Regions from separate parts of the Luteococcus peritonei genome, predicted to be linked through region 1. Evidence: predicted binding sites of a transcription regulator. Region 1 holds the regulator's gene; the other holds the start of a gene.

The links. The regulator LexA, encoded in region 1, represses DNA repair genes until DNA is damaged. The targets are predictions, from matches to a motif close to TCGAACANNTGTTCGA.
Region 2: the regulator LexA is predicted to act here: its motif matches at 4,980-4,995, upstream of ABD073_RS01920 (DUF222 domain-containing protein).

What each region holds. Positions count from the first base shown of each region.
Region 1 covers NZ_BAAAIX010000028.1:84,770-95,037, reverse strand. The annotation lists gene ABD073_RS12160 (CueP family metal-binding protein) at 1-372, opposite strand, end outside; gene ABD073_RS12155 (vitamin B12-dependent ribonucleotide reductase) at 535-3,408, opposite strand; gene nrdR (transcriptional regulator NrdR) at 3,512-3,979, opposite strand; gene ABD073_RS12145 (DUF2752 domain-containing protein) at 4,315-4,719, opposite strand; gene ABD073_RS12140 (RDD family protein) at 4,865-5,566, shown strand; gene ABD073_RS12135 (hypothetical protein) at 5,698-6,081, opposite strand; gene lexA (transcriptional repressor LexA) at 6,347-7,159, shown strand; gene ABD073_RS12125 (DUF167 domain-containing protein) at 7,161-7,430, shown strand; gene ABD073_RS12120 (ATP-dependent DNA helicase) at 7,473-9,410, opposite strand; gene hflX (GTPase HflX) at 9,510-10,268, opposite strand, start outside.
Region 2 covers NZ_BAAAIX010000004.1:76,993-87,260, forward strand. The annotation lists gene ABD073_RS01905 (magnesium transporter CorA family protein) at 1-797, shown strand, start outside; gene ABD073_RS01910 (glycoside hydrolase family 3 N-terminal domain-containing protein) at 797-2,215, shown strand; gene murQ (N-acetylmuramic acid 6-phosphate etherase) at 2,202-3,170, shown strand; gene ABD073_RS01920 (DUF222 domain-containing protein) at 3,442-4,950, opposite strand; gene ABD073_RS01925 (GNAT family N-acetyltransferase) at 5,358-6,080, opposite strand; gene ABD073_RS01930 (winged helix DNA-binding domain-containing protein) at 6,118-7,200, opposite strand; gene ABD073_RS01935 (SDR family oxidoreductase) at 7,200-7,895, opposite strand; gene ABD073_RS01940 (hypothetical protein) at 7,949-8,389, shown strand; gene ABD073_RS01945 (MetQ/NlpA family ABC transporter substrate-binding protein) at 8,673-9,521, shown strand; gene ABD073_RS01950 (methionine ABC transporter ATP-binding protein) at 9,521-10,268, shown strand, end outside.

The sequences.
Region 1 (10,268 bases):
GCAGCCGGACAGGCTGTGGGCGAAGCACTCGTGGGTCTGGTCCACGTACGGCGCGATGGACAGGTAGAACTTGCCGTTGCGGATCGGGAGCTCGCGCTCCCCCTGCTCGTCGGCCAGCACCAGCTTGTCGTAGCGCACCGAGGCCTTCATGTCGACGGGTCGCGGCGTGCTCGAGGCCTCCATCGCCTCGATCACGGCCACCGCGTCGCTCTGGTCCACGCCGAGCTGCTGCAGCCAACCGCCGCCGGCGGGGCTGGCCGCCGATGCGGCAGCCGAGGGCGCGGTGGTGGACTCCGCAGCCGGCGTCGAGGAGGAGCAGGCGCTGAGCAGCAGACATCCAACGGCCAGCAGGGCGAGGGGGCGGCGGGTCATCGAGATCTCCTTCTCAGCAGGCGAACGGGAATTGACCCCTAGACTACCGAGCCAATTCCCGCTGGCCGGGACCGGGTCCGTTCCTCGGCACAGCACTCCCCCGGCATGCGACCGGCGGCGCACCCGCGAGGGATGCGCCGCCGGTCAGGAGCGTGCCGTGGATCAGCTGCAGCCGCTGGTGGAGCCGCAGCCCTCGCAGACGTAGCAGGAACCGGAGGGACGCATCTTGGTGCCGCAGGTCAGGCAGAGCGGCGCGTCGATGGCGTGGCCGGTGACGTTCTCCATCATCTCCGTGGTGGTGTGCGCACCCGCGGTGACGTCCTGGCTCTCCTGGTTCGCCGGGCTGACCTGGATCAGCGAGGGCTGCACCGGGCCGCGCTCGTCCACCCGCAGGTCGTCGGCCGCGTCGTTCTTGAGCGATTCGGACTCGGGCATGTCGGCCTCGTCCTCCTCGCTCAGGTAGGAGCCGGTCTCCACGTAGCGGGCGCGCTCGGCGGAGGTGAAGATGCCCAGCTCGCTGCGCTCGTCGAAGGACAGGTAGTCCAGCGCCAGACGGCGGAAGATGTAGTCCATGATCGACTGGGCGATACGGATGTCCGGGTCGTCGGTCATGCCGGCCGGCTCGAACTTCTGGTTGGTGAACTTCTGGACGTAGGTCTCCAGCGGCACGCCGTACTGCAGCGCGATGGAGATCGCGATCGAGAAGGCGTCCATCACGCCGGCCAGGGTGGAGCCCTGCTTGCCGAGCTTGAGGAAGACCTCACCGAGCTCCCCGTTGGCGTACTCGCTGGAGGTCATGTAGCCCTCGGCGCCACCCACGGTGAAGCTGGTGGTGCGGCCCACACGGGACTTGGGCAGGCGCTGGCGACGCGGGCGGTACTCGACGCGCACCTCGGGAGCAACGGCCTCGGGCGCCTTCTCCTCCTTCTTCTTGGCGTCGGACAGCGGCTGGCCCACCTTGCAGTTGTCGCGGTAGACGGCCAGGGCCTTGAGGCCCATCCGCCAGCCCTGCAGGTAGACGTCGGCGATCTCCTCGACAGTGGCGCTCTCCGGCAGGTTGACCGTCTTGGAGATGGCACCCGACAGGAAGGGCTGCACCGCGGCCATCATGCGCACGTGGCCCATCGGCTTGATGGCGCGCGCGCCCATGGCGCAGTCGAAGACCTCGTAGTCGGCGGTGCGCAGGTGCGGCGCGCCGATCACGTGGCCGTGCTCGGCGATGTAGGACACCACGGCATCGGCCTGCTCGCGGGTGTAGCCCAGGTTCTTCAGGGCCCGCGGGATGGTCTGGTTGACGATCTGCATGGAGCCGCCGCCGACCAGCTTCTTGAACTTGACCAGGCTGAAGTCGGGCTCCACGCCGGTGGTGTCGCAGTCCATCATGAAGCCGATGGTGCCGGTGGGGGCCAGCACGGAGGCCTGGGCGTTGCGGTAGCCGTTCTCGATGCCCAGCTGGACCACCTGGTCCCACTGCTCGCCGGCAGCCTTGGCCACCAGCTGGTCGTTGCCGCCCAGCGGACGCAGTGCGTCGTTGGCGGACTGGTGCTTGCGCATCACCTTCTTGTGCGCGTCGGCATTCTCCTCGAAGCCGTTGTACGGGCCCACCACTGCGGCGAGCTCGGCGGAGCGACGGTAGGAGGTGCCGGTCATCAGCGAGGTGATGGCGGCGGCCAGCTGGCGGCCACCCTCGGAGTCGTAGCCCTTGCCGAGCGCCATCAGCAGGGCGCCCAGGTTGGCGTAGCCGATGCCGAGCTGGCGGAAGTTGCGGGTGGTCTCGCCGATGGACTCGGTCGGGAAGTCGGCGAAGCAGATGCTGATGTCCATCGCGGTGATGATCAGCTCGACGGCCTTGGTGAAGCGCTCCACGTCGAAGACGTCGTCCTCGGCCAGGAACTTCAGCAGGTTGAGGCTGGCCAGGTTGCAGGACGAGTTGTCCAGGCTCATGTACTCGCTGCAGGGGTTCGAGGCGGTGATCGGACCGGTCACCGGGTTGGTGTGCCAGGCATTGATGGTGTCGTCGTACTGGATGCCCGGATCGGCGCACTCCCAGGCGGCCTTGGCGATCTTGTTGAACAGCTCGGTGGCCTTGACCTCCTCGATCACCGAACCATCGGTGCGCGAGCGCAGCCCGAACAGCGAGTCGGACTCGACGGCCTGCATGAACTCGTCGCTGACACGCACCGAGTTGTTGGCGTTCTGGTACTGGACGCTGGTGATGTCCTTGCCGCCCAGGTCCATGTCGAAGCCGGCGTCGCGCAGGGCGCGGATCTTGTCCTCCTCGCGCGCCTTGGTCTCGACGAACTCCTCGATGTCGGGGTGGTCGACGTCCAGCACGACCATCTTGGCGGCGCGACGGGTGGCGCCACCGGACTTGATGGTGCCGGCCGAGGCATCGGCGCCACGCATGAAGGAGACCGGGCCGGAGGCGGTGCCGCCGGAGCTGAGCAGCTCCTTGGAGGAGCGGATCCGCGACAGGTTCAGGCCGGCGCCGGAGCCGCCCTTGAAGATGAAGCCCTCCTCGCGGTACCAGTTCAGGATCGAGTCCATGGAGTCGTCGACCGAGAGGATGAAGCAGGCGCTGACCTGCTGCGGGCTGGCGGTGCCCACGTTGAACCAGACCGGGGAGTTGAAGCTGAAGTACTGGTGCAGCAGCATCCAGGTGAGCTCGTCCTCGAAGACCTGCGCGTCGGCGGCGGAGGCGAAGTAGCCGTTGTCCAGGCCGGCCTTGGAGTAGGTCTTCACGACGCGGTCGATGAGCTGGCGCAGGCCGGTCTCGCGGGCCTCGGTGCCCAGCGCACCGCGGAAGTACTTGGTGGTGACGATGGTGGAGGCGTTGACGCTCCAGAAGTCGGGGAAGTCCACGCCCTTCTGCTCGAAGACGTTCTCGCCGGTCTTCCAGTTGGTCTGGACGACGTCGCGCTTCTCCCAGGTGACCTCGTCGTAGGGGTGCACGCCCTCGGTGGAGAAGACACGCTCGATCTTCAAGCCCTCGGGCTTGCTGTTCCTGCGGCGCGTCGTCCGGGTGGTCTCGCTCATCTGTACTGGCCTTCCGCCTTCATAGGGGTGTTGTCTGGTCGTGCTCTTGGATCTGGTGCAGGGCGCGCTGCGCCCCGCGGGTGGTGCTCGCTGGGCCGGCTGGTCAGCCCGAGGCGCCGCCGGGACCGCTCTGCTCACGCAGGTTGGCGATCTCGGCCTCGAAGTCATCGACGCTCTGGTAGTGCTTGTAGACGCTCGCGAACCGCAGGTAGGCGACGGCGTCGAGCTTGCGGAGCGGGGCCAGGATGGCCACGCCCACCTCGTCGGTGGGCACCTCCGCCAGGCCGGAGGCGCGCAACGTCTCCTCCACCTGCTGCCCCAGCCGGGCCAGGTCGGCCTCGCTGACCGGTCGACCCTTGCAGGCCTTGCGGACACCGGAGATGACCTTGTCGCGGTTGAAGGGTTCCACCACGCCGGTCTTCTTCTTCACGACCAGCTGCATCTGCTCGATGGTGGTGAACCGTCGGTCGCACTCGCCGCACTGGCGCCGACGGCGGATGCTGCACCCGTCGTCGGTGACCCGGGAGTCGAGCACGCGCGTGTCGCCATGACGGCAGAACGGGCAGTGCATGGTGCTCCCTTCGGGCGAGCTGAGGGCATGCCGGTGGCCCGGACAGGCCCCCCGGCTGTGGATGGTGATGTGGACAGCCTGTGGACAAGCGGTGGACAAAAACCACAACTTGTGGATGAACCACAGGTTTGTAACCACTAGATGTAGATACCGTAGGTCGGCGTCACCACAAGGTCAAGCTGGACGCGCGGCCATTCAGGGCTGCGGCGCAGGCCCGGCAGCGACACGCCGGGCGATCCTTGGCACGCCCCGCGGGGAGCGGCCTGCCGGAGGTCGGTCGAGTACCGAAATCTTCAGTTTGGCGACACGCCGGACCGGGCGTGTCGCCCTGGGGATCAGGCCAGGTTGCGCCACAGCGCGAAGCCCAGGCCGACGATGCCGAGCACCAGCAGGACCCGGTCCCCCGAGAGCGGTCGCCACCGCCGCGGCGGTCGCAGCGCGGGTCCGCCGAGCGCCTCCACCGTCCAGGCCAGGGTGGACAACGCCAGACCCGCCAGCAGCAGCATGGCGAAGGGGTTCGCGGCCCAGGCCTGGCCGACGTGCCCGTGCAGCAGCGCCAGACCGCCGGTGGTGGCCCCACAGAGCGGGCAGAGCAGTCCCGTGGTAGCCCGCAGCGGGCAGGGCAGGCCCCGTCCGAGCAGCATCACAGCTGCGCCCTGGGCCCCGCAGACAGCGGCAAAACTCGCCACGGCGCGCAGCGCTCGGGTCGAGCTGAAGGGCTCGGCGGCATCGCAGGACATGGAGCCATTGTGACGCGTGGCCGGCCCACCCCCTGGACGGGAGACCATCGAGCGCCGAGGCACGCCGCCCGCCTCCCCGAAGGCGACCCTCTGTCCCCCTACCATCAACTTGTTCCGTCAACCGATGCCTTCCCAGGAGTCTTCCGTGAGCAACGACCCGACCAACCACCAGGGCCAGGTGCCCGAGGGCAGCTGGCCCGACAACCAGCACAATGCGGGCAGCCAGAACCCCTACGGCACCGCCCCCACCGACCCCTACGCCGCCTCTGCCCCGCAGAGCGACCCGTACGGCACCTCCGTCCCGCAGAGCGATCCCTATGGCACGGCCCCGGCCGATCCCTACGGCCAGCAGGCCGGCTACGTCGCTCCGGGCGCCGGCTACGGCCAGCCCGCCTACGGCTACCAGCCCGGTGCCGCCACCCCGCAGCTCTCGAGCTGGTTCAAGCGCGTGGCCGCCAACATCATCGACTCGATCCCCGGTGCGATCCTGGGTGGCATCGCGAGCAACTTCATGCCCGATTACGACCAGAACACCGGGGCGCAGCTCACCGACGGCAACTGGCCGGTGGCCATGGTCTTCCTGGCGCTGGCCTTCGGCTGGACGCTGTGGAACCGCTGGCTGCGCGCCGGCCGCACCGGCCAGAGCGTCGGCAAGTCCGTGCTGGGCATCAAGCTGCTCGACGAGATGACCGGCCAGCCGATCGGCGCCGGCAAGGCCTTCCTCCGCGACATCTGCCACGTCCTGGACAACATCTGCTACATCGGCTACCTGTGGCCGCTGTGGGATGCCAAGCGCCAGACCTTCGCCGACAAGATCATGAAGACCGTGGTCGTCGACGCCAAGTGATCCACCTCGTCGTGCCACCGGCACGCTGAGCGACAATGGCCTCCAGCACTCGGGCTGGGGGCCATTGTCATGCGGTGGACCAGTCACGTCGTGGCGACGGAGCACCCGGAGGCGACGCGGGTTGAGGAGCCTCAGCGCTGCAGTGCGATGCTCACGTCCTGCTGGGCGGGCTGCTGCTCCAGCGGGGCGTTGCTGACCCCGAAGAAGGCCACCAAGCCGACGGTCACCGTGGCGACGGTCAGCACTGCCAGCAGCACCATGACGGCCAGCAGGCCGCGGTCGGTGAGGCGCACCGGACCCATGGGCTGGGCCGCAGCATGCGCCCGGGTGGCGGTACGCGGCGCCAGCACCAGCTCGATCGGCCGGCCGGCCACGACCGGCCCGGCGGGCTGGGCGGGGCGGGCAAGGGGTGCCGTGGCGGCCTGGGGCCTCGCCACGGGGCCACGCAGGGACTCCCGACGGCGACGGTGCTTCACCGGGGTGACGGTGCTGCGGGCAGTCAGTGTTGCGCTCATCTCGTACTCCTTGTCCTGGCGAACCTCTTCCGTGGGCCATCCGCCCTCGAACAGGTGTTCGATGCCATCACACTAGCGCCGCCAGGCCCGTCAATCAAACATCCATTCGAATGACGTGATCTTTTCGTGATCCTGGACCGCGGCCCCGGGCGACTGGAAGGAGTCAAACAGGCGCCTCTGACAATTTTTTCGCGGCCGCCCGACACGCGCCCACCAGATCGAACAGGTGTTTGAATCACCTCGCGTGAAGCACTACTGTCGAGCCATGGCGACAGGCGACGAGAAGCAGAGCACGGGCGGACGCCCCGGCACCCGGCGCGGGGTCGGCCGGCCCACCAACGAACAGGTTCGTCAGGAGCTGGCCGGGCCAGGACGTGGGCGCAAGGAGCAGCCCGCCACCGTGGACGCCGACGGCCTGACCGCGCGCCAGCGTCGCATCCTGGTGATCATCCGCGACGTGACCGCCTCGCGCGGCTACCCGCCGAGCATTCGCGAGATCTGCGATGCCGCCGGCCTGGCCTCCTCCTCCAGCGTCGCCCACCAGCTCAAGCAGCTGGAGGCCAAGGGCTATGTGCACCGCGACCCGAACCGGCCGCGGGCCATGGAACTGAACCTGCCCAGCTCGCTGCAGCCGCGCACCCCCGCCCCGGCCAGCGCGCCGGAGGTGGACGGGGACGTCACGGGCCTGCACGACTCCTTCCCCAGCGCGGTCAACGTGCCCATGGTGGGGCGGATCGCGGCCGGCGGCCCGATCCTGGCCGAGGAGCGCGTCGAGGACGTCTTCCCCCTGCCCAAGCAGCTGGTCGGTGAGGGGACGGTCTTCCTGCTGGAGGTGCACGGCGACTCCATGGTGGATGCCGCGATCTGCGACGGCGACTACGTCGTGGTCCGGCAGCAGAACGATGCCGTCAACGGTGACATCGTGGCGGCCCTGCTGGACGACGAGGCCACCGTCAAGACCTTCCGACGTGAGCCCGGCCAGGTCTGGCTGATGCCGCACAACGAGAACTACTCCCCCATCGACGGCAACCACGCCACCATCCTCGGCAAGGTGGTCGCGGTGCTGCGCCGCGTCTGAGGTGCGACGCCCGATCCGGGTCAAGCCCGGCGCCTCACGTACGCACGTCGGAGGCATGCACGACCCTCAGGGAGAGCCGGCCCTGGTGGTGCAGGTGAACGCCCCCGCGGTGGACGGCAGGGCCAACAAGGCCGTGCTGGCCGCGCTCGCCAAGGCGCTGGGCACCCGGCCCAACCGGCTGGAGATCGTCTCCGGCCAGACCTCGCGCACCAAGCTGGTGGAGTTCGACGACGAGCTCGCCCCCGCCTGGCAGGACCTGCTGCAGGGCTGAACCGACCTTCCTGCGCGGAGCGGACAGCGCCCGCCCGGCGGATCAGCCGCGACCCTCCTGCAGCCGTCGCAGCGCCTGCACCGCCACCTCACGGTCGCGCGTCATCCAGAAGTCGGGCATCGAGGCCCGCAGGAAGCCGCCGTAGCGAGCCGTGACCAGGCGCGGATCCAGCACCGCCACGACACCACGGTCGCTCACCCGTCGGATCAGCCGGCCCGCACCCTGGGCCAGCAGCAGACCGGCATGGGTGGCGGGCACGGCCATGAAGCCGTTGCCGCCGTTGTCCACCACGGCCTGCTGGCGGGCCTGCATCAGCGGGTCGTCGGGCCGTGGGAAGGGGATCTTGTCGATGACAACCAGCTCGCAGGTGTCGCCCGGCACGTCGATGCCCTGCCACAGCGAGACCGTGCCGAACAGGCAGACCTCCGGCTCGGCGACGAAACGCTTGGTCAGCTCCGAAAGCTGGGCATCGCCCTGGCACAGGATGGTCATCTTCGGCAGCTGCTTGCGCACGTGGGCGGCAGCCGTCTCCGCGGCCTTCTGCGAGGCGAACAGCCCCAGGGTGCGGCCGCCGGCCGCCCAGACCAGCTCGGCCACCTCCTCCAGCGCCTCCGGCGTGATCCCCTCACGGCGAGGGTTCGGCAGCGAGGTGGCGACGTAGAGGATGCCCTGACGGGGATAGTCGAAGGGGGTGCCGACATCCAGCCCGCGCCAGGCCAGCGGGTTGTCCGGGTCATGGCGCTCGTCGGCGAGCCGGTCGGCGCGCTTGAGGCCGATCTGGCCCGCCACCTGCTCGAAGTCGCCACCGATCTTGAGCGTGGCCGAGGTCATCACCGTGGTGGCCTGCCCCAGCACCCGCTCCCGCATCAGCCCGGCGACGCTCAGCGGCGCGACGTGGGCCTGACGGCCGAAGCGCTCGCGCTCGCTCACCCAGACCACGTCGTGCACCGACAGGTCGGCCATCCGCTCGGCGATGTCGAAGACCTCCTTGGCCGCGGCCGAGGCCTGGCTCTTCTCCGGGTCGACCTCTCCCTTGGCGCCCTTCTCCTTGGTCCCCAGTGCCGAGACCACGCGACGCGCCACGTCGCGCACCGACTCGAAGGCGGCGCTGGCGGCACCCGGCGTGGTGATCCGTTCCAGCTCGCTGTCGTCCAGGGCGGCGCGCAGCACATCGCCCTGCTCCAGGAATTCCAGGCCCAGGTCGTCGTCCAACCAGGGCAGCACCCGCTTGGCCACCCGCTCCACCAGCTGCGGGCTCAGCTCCGCGCTGGCGGCACCGGTGACCCGGCTGACCAGCTCGTGGGCCTCGTCGATGATGACCACCTCGTGCTCCGGGAGCGCGGTGTTGCCGTGCATGGCGTCGATCGCCAGCAGGGCATGGTTGGTGACCACCAGCTGCGCCGAGCGCGCCTTCTCCCGGGAGGCCTCCACGAAGCACTCCTGGCCGTAGGGGCAGCGCTGGGCGCCCAGGCACTCGCGCACCGGCATCGAGACCAGGTTCCAGGCCCGCGGGGAATGGGCCGGGGCGTCGTCGCGGTCGGCCAGCTCCTTGGCCTCCAGCTGCTCCTCCGCCCAGCTGCGCAGCATCAGCACCTCCGCGCCGAGCACCGACTCCACGTCGGCCTGCGAGTCCTTCAGGCTGGTGGCCAGCTCGGTGCCGCCCAGCAGGCTGTCCTGGCTGTCGGCCACCCCGTCGCGCGTCTTGAGCAGGCAGGCGTAGTTGGTGCGTCCCTTCAGCACGGCATGGCTGGGGCGACGCCCGGTGACCTTCTCCACCGCATCCAGGGCATTGGGGATGTCGGTGTGCGCCAGCTGCGCCTGCAGGGCGAGCGTGGCGGTGGCGATCACGACGCGCTGCTTGGTGCCCTGTACGTGCAGCAGGGCGGGCGCCAGGTAGCCCAGCGACTTGCCGGTGCCGGTGCCGGCCTGCACCAAGAGGTGCTCACCGGTGTCGATCGCCTGCTCGATGGCACGGCTCATCACCTGCTGTCCCTCGCGGGGCGTGCCGCCGATTCCCTCGACCGCCGCCTGGAGCACGTCTGCAGAGGTCACGTCGGTCTTCTCGGGCACCCCGACAGCCTACCCGCGCGCGGCCACCTCGAAGGGCTTCAGCTCGCCGGCCAGCTCGGGGTGCACCCGGGCCACCACGCGGGTGCCCTCGCCGGTGTGCTCCATGGTGAGGAACTGCCCGTTGCGGTGGATCTTGTCCACCAGGTCACCGCGCTCGTAGGGAATCAGCGCATCCACCTGCACCTCGGGGCTGGGCAGCCGGTTCTCCGCCAGGGCGCGCAGCTGCTCGATCCCCTCCCCGGTGCGGGCTGAGACGAAGACCGCCTCCGGGTAGGTGGTGCGCAGCACCTGCAGGCTGTCGGCATCGGCCCGGTCGATCTTGTTGATCACCAGCTGCTCGGGCACCTCACCGGCACCGATCTCGTTCAGCACCTGACGCACGGCCTGCACCTGGCCCACCGGGTCGGCGTCCGAGCCGTCCACCACGTGCAGCAGCAGGTCGGCCGCGGCCGCCTCCTCCAGGGTCGACTTGAAGGCCTCCACCAGGTCATGGGGCAGGTGGCGCACGAAGCCGACGGTGTCGGTGAGGGTGTAGACCCGGCCGTCCGGGGTGGCATGGCGACGGGTGGTGGGATCCAGCGTGGCGAACAGGGCGTCCTCCACCAGCACACCGGCATTGGTGATCCGGTTGAGCAGCGAGGACTTGCCGGCATTGGTGTAGCCGACGATCGCGATCGACGGGATCCGGTTGCGACGGCGGTCGGCGCGCTTGTTGGCGCGGGTGGCGTCCAGGTCACGCATCCGCTGGCGCAGGATGGCGATCCGGGT
Region 2 (10,268 bases), on a different contig from region 1:
AGCGCCCCAAGACCTCGCGGCACGGCGGGCACACCTTCGTCACCGTCTACGCCACCGCGCTGCCGGGTGAGCCGGCCGGAGGCCACGAGTCGCGGCTGGTCACCTCCCGGGTCTCGGCCTTCGTGCTGCCGCGTGGCCTGGTGACGGTGCGTCGGGACGACCGCTTCGCCATGGGCCAGGTGCTGCGCCGCTGGGACGACGACCCCGAACTGGTGCAGGGCGGGGTGGCGGGTCTGCTGCACGGACTGCTGGACGTGGTGGTGGACGGGCACTTCGAGACCATCCAGCAGCTCGACGACGCGATCGAGGAGCTGGAGGACGTGCTCTTCGCCGAGAGCCCGCAACCCGCGCAGGTGCAGCGCTCCAGCTACCGGATGCGCAAGGAGCTGGTGGAACTGCGCCGCGTCGTCCTGCCGATGCGCGAGGTGGTCAGCTCGCTGATGCGTCAGCCCGATCTGCGCGGCCCGCACGACCCGTCCGCCCTGGGCGGCCACTACGAGGACCTCTACGACCACGTGTTGCGGGCCGGGGAGTGGACCGAGAGCCTGCGCGACATGGTGACCAGCGTCTTCGAGACCAACCTGTCGCTGCAGGACGCCCGGCTCAACACGGTGATGAAGAAGCTGGCCGGCTGGGCCGCGGTGATCGCCGTGCCGACGGCCATCACCGGCTGGTACGGCCAGAACGTGCCCTATCCCGGCTTCAACTCGTCCGGGGGACTGCACCAGTCGGTGCTGCTGATCCTGCTGGCCACCGTCGGGCTCTATCTCTTCCTGCGGCACAAGGACTGGATCTAGTGGAGCGGCTGGCGCTCGGGGTGCTGATGCCCGGTTTCGAGGGGAGCCGGGTGCCCCACTGGCTGCGCGGGCCGCTGGCCGACGGGTTGGCGGCGGTCTGCCTGTTCGCGCCCAATGTGGCCGACCGGGCGGCGGCGACGGCCCTGTGCTGCGAGCTGCGTGAGCTCTCGCCGGGGGTCGTGATCGGTATCGACGAGGAAGGTGGCGATGTCACCCGGCTGCACGCCGCCACCGGCTCGCCGCTGCCCGGCCTCGGGGCGCTGGGCGCTGTCGACGACGAAGAGGCTGCCCGTCGGGCGGGGCGCCTGCTGGGCGCCGATCTGGCCGGCTGCGGCATCACGCTCGACCTGACGCCGGTGCTCGACGTGGCCAGCGAGCCCGCCAACCCGGTGATCGGCAGCCGCTCCTTCGGTGCCTCGCCGGATCAGGTGGCGCGGTTGGGTGCCGCGCTGGTGAGCGGGCTGCACGAGCACGGCGTGGCCGCCTGCGGCAAGCACTTCCCGGGCCACGGCGACACCACGGTCGACTCCCATGTGGGGCTGCCGGTGATCGACGCCCCGCGGCAGGTGGTGCTGGAGCGCGATGTGGCGCCCTTCGCCGCCCTGGCGGGCGTGCTGGATGCCGTGATGACCGGACACCTGCTGGTGCCGGCACTGGGGGAGGGGCCCGCCTCGCTGTCGAGCTGGTGCTACGCCCTGCTGCGCGAGACCGGCTTCGAGGGGGTGGCACTCACCGATGCGCTGGGGATGCGCGCCGTCAGTGGCGCGGACATCGGCCCGGCCGTGGTGCAGGCGCTGGCCGCCGGTGCCGACCTGTGCTGCCTGGACGCGCCGATGCAGCGCGACGGCCGCACCACCTTCGAGCAGGCCAGGCGAGCGGTGGAGGCCGCGCTGGCCGACGGCTTCCTGGACCCGGCCGCGCTGGAGGCCAGTGGCGAGCGGAACCGGGCGCTCGGCCGGGAGTTGGTGCCGGTGGCGTCGCAGGACGAGCAGGTGTTGCAGCGTGAAGGGCTGGAGCTGGCCCGTCGGGCGGTGTCCGCGCGCGGCGACGTGAGGGTCGGGCCTCGGGTGGCCTTCCTGGACCTGCGGGCGCGGCTGAACCACGCGGCCGGGGAGCAGCCGCCGACCCTGGCCGAGGAACTGGCGCGGGTGCGTGAGGTGGAGCCGCTGCAGGCGGGTGAATCGCTGGGTGAGCTGCCGCTGGTGCTGCAGGTGCGCGAGCCGCTGCTGGCCCCGGAAGGGGAGCTGCTGGCGCAGCTGCTGCGGGCGAGGCCGGATGCGGTGGTGGTGCACTGCGGTCAGGCCGATGCCGCACCCGCGGTGGACAGACTGGTGCTGGCGCACGACGCCGGCCGGGCGATGGCACGGACAGCAGTGGAGCTGCTGTGCGGACGAGGAGGAGACGATGGGCGAGGGTGAGGGCAGGGACGACAGGCGCGACGAGGTGGTGGGCCCGCTGAGCTGGAGCACCGAGCAACGCAATCCGCGCACCATGGACCTGGACCAGTTGGATGCCGGGGAGCTGGTGGCGCGGATCCTGGCCGAGGATGCCCGCGTGGCCGCGGCGGTGCAGGCGGTGCAGGAGCGGATCGGTGAGGCCGTGGAGCTTGCGGTGCGGTCGCTGGCCGCCGGTGGGCGGGTGCACTACGTCGGCTCGGGCACGTCGGGGCGGCTGGGGGTGCTGGACGCGGTGGAGCTCTTCCCCACCTACCGGGTGGGCGACGAGATGGTGGTGGCGCACCTGGCCGGCGGAATGCCCGCGATGATGCGGGCCGCCGAGGGTGCCGAGGACGACGAGCAAGCCGGGCGAGAACTGGCAGGTGGGATGACGCCGAAGGACCTGGTGGTGGGCCTGGCGGCCAGTGGGCGCACGCCCTATGTCCGCGGGGCGATGGCCGCGGCGCGGGAGCTGGGGTGTGCGACGGCGCTGGTCTCCGCCAATCCCCAGGCGCCGCTGGCCGAGCTGGCGGACGTGGCGATCCTGGTGGACACGGGGCCCGAGGTGGTCACCGGATCGACCCGGATGAAGGCCGCGACCGCGCAGAAGATGGTGCTCAACACCTTCTCCACCGCGACCATGGTGCGGATGGGCAAGACCTACTCGAACCTGATGATCGACGTGGTGGCCACCAATGCCAAGCTGCGACGCCGGATGGTCACCATGCTGCAGCAGGCCAGTGGCGCCGACGAGCAGGCCGCCGAGCGGGCGCTCGCCGAGGCCGATGGCCAGATCCGCCCCGCCCTGGTGGCCCTGCTCTCCGACGCCTCGGTGGACGAGGCGGCGCGGGTGCTGGCCGAGTTGCCGCCCGATCCGTCGCGTCGCGAGGATCCGGCCGGGATCCGCACCGCGGCCGAACGGCTGCGGCAGCGGTGATGCGAGTCGGCCGCTGGTTGTCTGGAGTCGTCGGCCGATGCTGGCATGGAGGTTTCGGTCTCCGGGGCCGTGCTGCGCACTCCAGACCGGCCCGCTGGATTCCATCCGCGGCTTCCGGACGCGATTCGCGGTTTCCCACCTGGGCGGCTGAGGAGTGACAGGAGCAGGTGCTCACGTCCAGGGCGGGGCGTCGAGAGCTGGGATTGAGCCCTGCAGGTCTGATGCTCCGGCTCGCCACTGGGCTCTCCCGGGCAGGCTCCGGGCCCCGTGGTCAGGCGGCGACGGGGTTGTGGACCATCCAGGAGCGTTGTGGGGTGACGAGGTAGGCGAAGCCGTCGGGTGATCGCCACAGGTGGCAGTCGGGCAGCAGGGTCTGGTAGCGCCAGCCGCCGTGGGTCTTGGCGCGGTGGACGGTGCGTGACAAGGGCGCAAGGTTGTCGGGCCGGGTGCCACCCGGCGGTCCGGGCGGGTCGGAGGATTCCCACCCCGGTGGCCCGGGAGGGCCCGCGGTCTCCCGCTGTTCAACGCCAGGGCGGTGCTCCATCCCGGAGTGCCCGGTTCCGTGCCCGGTTTTCGTTCGTGGCCAGGGGATGGTGTGGTCGAGGTCGCAGCCGGTGGCCGATCGGTGGGAGCCGGGGAAGGCCTCGATGAGGTGGCGGAGCTGGACGAGTTCACGCATCCGGGTGGGGACCTCGTAGCGGTCGCAGGCGGTGATGGTGGCCGGGTCGATCACCGGGCGGATGGTGAGGCGGGTGTCGGCGAGCAGCACCGCGAGGGATTCGGCGATCACCGGCCCGAGCTTCTCGATCCGGGCGATCCCGTCCAGTTCGCAGGCCGTGTTCGCCGAGATGTGCACCACGAGGTCGGCCTTGGGCAGCAGCTTGTCGGGCTCGACGGTGATGGTGCCGCAGGTGTGGCCGCGCTGACCGCGCGCCGGGCACCCAGCATCCAGGTCACCATCGGCGGTGAGGGTGGGGATCTGGTCGAGCAGGCTGGCCTGCAGCAGCTGCAGCGCCCTCGCCGGGGTGGCGAGCAGCCCCAGGCCCAGGGCGCGTCGGGCATCGAGGCTGTCGGTGGAGCCGCCGTCGGCGAGGATGGCGGCGAGCCGGTCCACCTGCGCGTCGAGGAACCTGGCATCGCCGGCATCGAGCACGGCCCACACGTCGGTGACCCCGTCGCGGGAGGAGCCGACATCGACCCGCCGCGCGTCGAGAGCGGCCAGGCGTCGGGCTTCGGCCAGGTCGGCGGGCAGCAGTTCCAGCACCAGACCCTCGGTGATCGTCAGCAGCCGGGTGGTGCTGATGCCACCGGCCAGCGGCGCGAGGCGGGCATCCAACTCGCGGGCCTGGGGCAGTGGGAGTTGTCGGGCGAGGTTGACGATCTGGCGGGCGGTGCCGACGCGCAGCTGCCCGTCGCCGAGCAGGTTCCACAGCGCGGGGAAGCGGTGGCGCAGGTCGAGCGCGTCGCCGATCATCACCCGGGCCGCCTCGACGCTGATGGTGAGGGCGGCGGCGATCTCCAGGGGCGCGAACTCCGCCACCTCCGGCGTCCCATCACCGCCCAGCCGGACGAGGCGTTCCGCGCCGGGCAGCGCGATGCCGCTGGCGTCGACCACGGCGTGCAGGTCGGCGAAGTGAGCAGCCAGCATGAACGATTCCGCTTCGGCCATCCAGGCGCGGCGCCGCGCCGTCATCATCGCGTCGACGGTCTGCGCGGAGGACACCAGCTCCGCCGGATGCGCAGCCAGCGGCACGACCTGACCGATCACTGTGCTGGTCATGCTCGCCCCCTCGCGTCGCCTCTCCGTTGTCGAATCTGTGTTCTAATTCTAGTTCGCGATCTCGACTCTGGCAAGGGGTGGGGATACGATTTTCGGTCGTTCGAAATGGGGATGTCGCTGCGTCTTGGCGCGAGCGGGGGAGGAGCGGCAGGGCGGAGTGGATCCGGTCTAACCGGAGCTTTCGCGGGCGTTCTCGAGCGGGAACGTGCTCGCGCTTGCGCGGGTTCGGGGTCGGACGTGAGCCGTCGAGCCGCCTGGCACGCCCCTTGAGCAGCTCGCCGTTGTCACGAAGGAACGCGAGCATCGGAGACGGACAGGCCCAGCCCACGGCCGCGCTCCCTCAGACCTCCCGGAGGCTGAGACGGGTCGGCATCGGCGCTGGGCCGGCGGGTGAGCAGCCCCGACCCCTACAGCTCCCGGATCCAGGTCTCCACGCGGCAGACTGAGCGGAAGCCCAGTTCCTCGTTCACGCGCGCCATCGGCAGGTTCGTGGCGTCGTTGGAGGTCTCCGCGCGCACCATCCACGGCGCATCTGCACAGGCCTGGGTCATGGCCGCGATCTTGAGGCTGCGGCCCAGACCGTGACCGCGGTGCTCGGCCAGCACGAGGGTGTCGCCCTGCAGCAGCAACTCCCGGTTGTCGGCGTCGTCGTGGTTGCGGAGCTCGGTGAAGCCGGCGATGCGTCCCTGGTGGTCGCGGGCCAGCGCCAGCCAGAGCCGGTCGCCGGAACGCACCCGGTAGGCGGCACGGAGCCGCTTGTCGCTCCAGTGCTGCACGGGCAGGCCGGCCTCGCCCCGGGGGATGTCGCTGTTCATCGCCTGCTTCAGGGTGCGCAGGTCGTCGAAGAGCGACGGGTCAGGTTCGCCGCTCAGCACCTCGATCCGGTAGCCCTCCGACGTGGACGGACAGGCGGCCAGCGGAAGGTCCACCTGCTTGACGAAGGCCTCGGAGTCGCGGCGGAGCCGTCGGCGATTCGCCTCCCCGGCCAGCGCCTCCCGCAGGGAGTCGGCGTCGACGGCGGGGCTGTGCGGGCCGAAGGTCTCCCGCAGCACGGCATTGGCCGCGGGCCCGTGCGCCTGCCACTGCTCGTCCTCGTCCGGGGTGAAGCTGACCAGCTCGACCTCGCTCATCGGGCCAGTCTCGCAGCCCGGAGCCGTGGTGCCCGTCCTACCGCGGCAGGGCGCGGGCAGCAACCTCCACACCGGCGAGCAGGTCGGCATCCGGTTCGGTCATCCAGGTCACGACGGGCGAAGGATGCGGGTCCTTGGTGCGGGGCGTGCCCCTGCGCCAGGTGCCCACCACCCGGCCGTCACGGACCACGGTGGCGCGGAACATCCCGTTGTTGCCGGGCACGATGGCCTCGGCATGCTGTGGCGGCACGACGGGGGAGCGGTCCTTGTAGCCCAGCACCAGCTCGTCGAAACCGGGCAGCAGCAGCACCTCGCGTGCTGCCTGTCGTTGCTCGGCCAGCCGGTCGGGCAGCGACGCATCCATCAGCCAGACCTCCCTGTCCTGCTCGACGCGCAGCAGGCCCGTGGTGGCTGCCATGGCTCGACGCACCCGCCCCAGGGCCAGGCCGGTCCAGCGAGCCAGGTCGGCCTCGGTGGCAGGCCCGTGGCCGGAGAAGAAGGCCTGCGCCCAGCCCACCAGCGCCTCCTCCAGATCGGGCTGATCCTGGGGACCCAACCATCCCTCGGCCAGCACCACCAGCTGCTCCCAGCCGGTGCGGGTGGGCCGCAGCGGCCCCAGCACCAGCACCCCACGACGGCACAGCAGGCTGAGCAGGTGGATGCCGCGCTGCGCGACCTCCTCGAGCAGCTCGTGGCGGTCCCAGGCCGCGAAGAGCTCCTGCCGGGTCACCCGTGACTGCTTCGCCAACAGCTCCTCGGCGACGGTGCGAGCCTGGCCCACCAGCGCCTCGTCGATGCCGAGCTGCCGGTGGCGCGCCGCCTGCCCCGACTCCATCCGTGGCCCGGTCAGCCCCAGGATCCATCCGTTGTGCCGGGCATCCACCACGTGCAGCGTGCCGCGCATGGTCCAGTTGCGCACCAGCTCGCCGCGCTCGAAGGCGTCGGCCACCTCGGCCAGGCTCCGCGACCAGGTGCGCAGGGCCACCGAGACCATCGCCCCGGGCAGGTCCTGGCCCTGCACGCAGCCCAGGTGCCGCACCGCCTCCAGCGGCCCCGGCAACGGCTCGGTGAGCCGCTGCGCGACGATCCGCGCCAGCGAGAGGTCCTCGGGCAGCTTCATCAGGCGGGCCGGATGCTGACCGACTCGACCGTCGCCTCCGGCGAGGCCAGCACCGCCAGCGCCACCGCCTCGGCCACCGACTCGGGGCGCAGGTGCTCGTCCGGCACGTAGTCACGCCCGAGCTGCGCCTGCAGCGCCACCTGCATGTCGGTGTCCACCCGTCCCGGGTGGATCGAGCTGACCCGCACCACGCCTCGCTCCTCCTCGCGCAGCGCATCGGTGAAGGCCCGCAGCGCGAACTTGGTGCCCGAGTACAGGGCATAGCCGCTTCCCGAGCTGTAGCCCGCCCCGGAGTTGATGGTCACCACCTGCCCGCGGTGCTCGCGCAGGGTGGGCAGCAGCAACCGGGTCAGGTCCGCCACCGCCACCACATTGGTCTCGAACATGGCGCGCCAGTCCTCACGAGAGGCCTCCACCACGCTGCTGTGCCAGGCCACCCCGGCGGAGTGCACCAGCACGTCCACCCGGCCCAGGTCCGCCACGGCGCGGGCGGTGGCCTGCGCATCGTCGAGGTCCGCGACGAAGCCCTCGGCACTGCCGCCCTCCAGGGCGCGCACCTCCTCCACGACCGGGGTGACGGACTCGGCGCTGCGGCCACCCACCAGCACGTGGTGCGTGGTGGCCAGCCGCAGGGCGACGGCGCGGCCGATGCCGCGGCTGCCGCCGGTGACCAGCAGGACGGGACGATCATTCATGGCGCCGAGCCTAGGGCAGCCCTCCGACAGTTTTCACGGCTAGGGTGGTGCGGGTGAGCCCCCGACCCGAGCCCCGCGCGCTCTGCCTGGCCATGCTGCTCGCAACGCTCGTCGCCGGCTGCTCCTCGGCCCCCGAGGCCTCCACCAACACCACCGCGCCGACGCCCGCCACCACGTTCTCTCTTCCCGCCGGGGCCACCACCCTGCGCGAGATGATGCTGGTCAACGGCCCCAGCAGCCTGGTGCTGCCCGGCGACGTGAGCACCACCAGCCGGATCGACCAGCCCAATGTGGTCACCCTCACCTTCCCCGTCGGACAGGGCGAGCAGCTGGCCGAGTGGCTCACCAGCACCCTGCCCGCCAACGGGTGGAGCGTGGACGCCGCCCGGGAGACCTCGATGCTCTTCCACGACGACGACGTCGACGGCGAGCCCTGGCAGGGTGCCTTCACCTGCAGCCGCACCAGCTGCGCGCTGACCCTGCGCAACCAGTGAGCCGGGGCCTGGTCCGCCATCCGGGCGATTTTGTGGGCTGAACCGCTCCGCGGATAGATTGGGCGCCATGCCGTGCAAGTGCGAGACCATGACCGGGCACACCATGCCCGTCGTCGTCTGCGCCCGCATGATGCGAATGCTCGGCTGACAACGCCACCCAAACCTGCCCGCAGGTCCCGGTCGAGCACGGCTCCCGGATGGTGTTGTCAGAGAATCCCGCTTGGACCAGCACTCTCCCCATGACCAATGTGCCCTCTTCGGGCCACCACACCGAAAGACCACCATGACCAAGTACCTCCGCCTCCTGCTCGCCGGCGTCCTCGCCGTCCTCACCCTGGGCCTGACCGCCTGCGGCGCCGGTTCCGGCTCCTCCGACAGCAAGCCGCTGGTCGTGATGGCCGATGCCACCCCGCACACCGAGATCCTCACCAAGGTCCAGGAGCTCGGCCTGCTGGGCGAGACCAAGATCGAGGTCAAGGGCATCGTCGGCGACATCGACCCGAACCAGCTCGTCCAGTCCGGCGACGTCGACGCCAACTTCTTCCAGCACGTCCCCTACCTGGAGTCCTGGGAGAAGGAGAAGGGCGTGACCGACCTGGAGGCCGTGGCCACCACCCACGTCGAGCCGCTGGGCATCTACTCCAAGAAGGTCAAGAGCCTCACCGAGGTCCCCAACGGCGCCACCTTCGCGCTGGCCGCCGATCCCACCAACTTCGCCCGTGGCCTGATGCTGCTGCAGGACGCCAAGCTGCTGACCCTCGACGTGAAGTCCACCGACAAGGGCCTGGACTACGCGCAGATCACCGAGAAGAACATCACCGCGAACCCGAAGAACCTGAAGTTCGTGGAGATCGACCGCCCGCAGCTGCCCGCCACCCTGGACGATGCCAAGGTCACCGTCAGCGTGATCAACGGCGCCAACGCCCTCGAGGCCGGCCTGAAGCCCTCCACCGACGCGCTGCAGCTGGAGAGCGCCACCGACAACCCCTATGCCAACGTGCTGGTGGTCAAGGCGGACAAGAAGGACGATCCCCGCGTGAAGAAGCTGGCCGAGGCCCTGCAGAGCCCCGAGCTGGCCACGTGGATCGAGAGCAACTACTCCGGTTCGGTGCTGCCGGCCAAGAAGGCCTGATGATCAGCTTCGACCACGTCACCAAGGTCTACCAGCCCCGCGGCACCCGCAAGGGTGCCGCGGGGCCGGACCCCGTCGTCGCCCTCGACGACGTCAGCCTCGAGGTGGCCCAGGGCCAGATCTTCGGCATCCTGGGCCGCTCCGGAGCCGGCAAGACCACCCTGCTGCGCTGCCTCAACGCACTGGAGCCCGTCACCCAGGGCACCATCACCGTCGACGGGGTCGACTGGACCAGCCTGAAGGGAGAAGAGCTGCGCAAGCAACGGCGCCGGATGGGCACCATCTTCCAGCACTTCAACCTCCTGGCCTCGCGCACCGTGGCCGACAACGTGGCCTTCGGCCTGGAGATCGCCGGCGCGCCCAAGGCCGAGATCGGTCCCCGCGTCACCGAGCTGCTGGACCTGGTGGGCCTGCCCGACAAGGCCGGTGCCTACCCCTCCCAGCTCTCCGGAGGCCAGAAGCAGCGGGTCGGCATCGCCCGCGCGCTGGCCACCCGCCCGTCGGTGCTGCTGATGGACGAGGCCACCAGCGCGCTCGACCCCACCACCACCGAGCAGATCCTGGACCTGGTCAAGGACCTGCGCGACCGGATGGGGCTCACCGTGCTGCTCATCACCCACGAGTCCGACGTGGTGCGCCGGATCTGCGATGCCGCCGCGCTGATGGAGGGCGGCCGCGTTGTGGAGCAGGGCAGCCTGCTCGACCTGGTGGCCGACCCCGACTCCCGGATCGCCGACCAGCTGATCC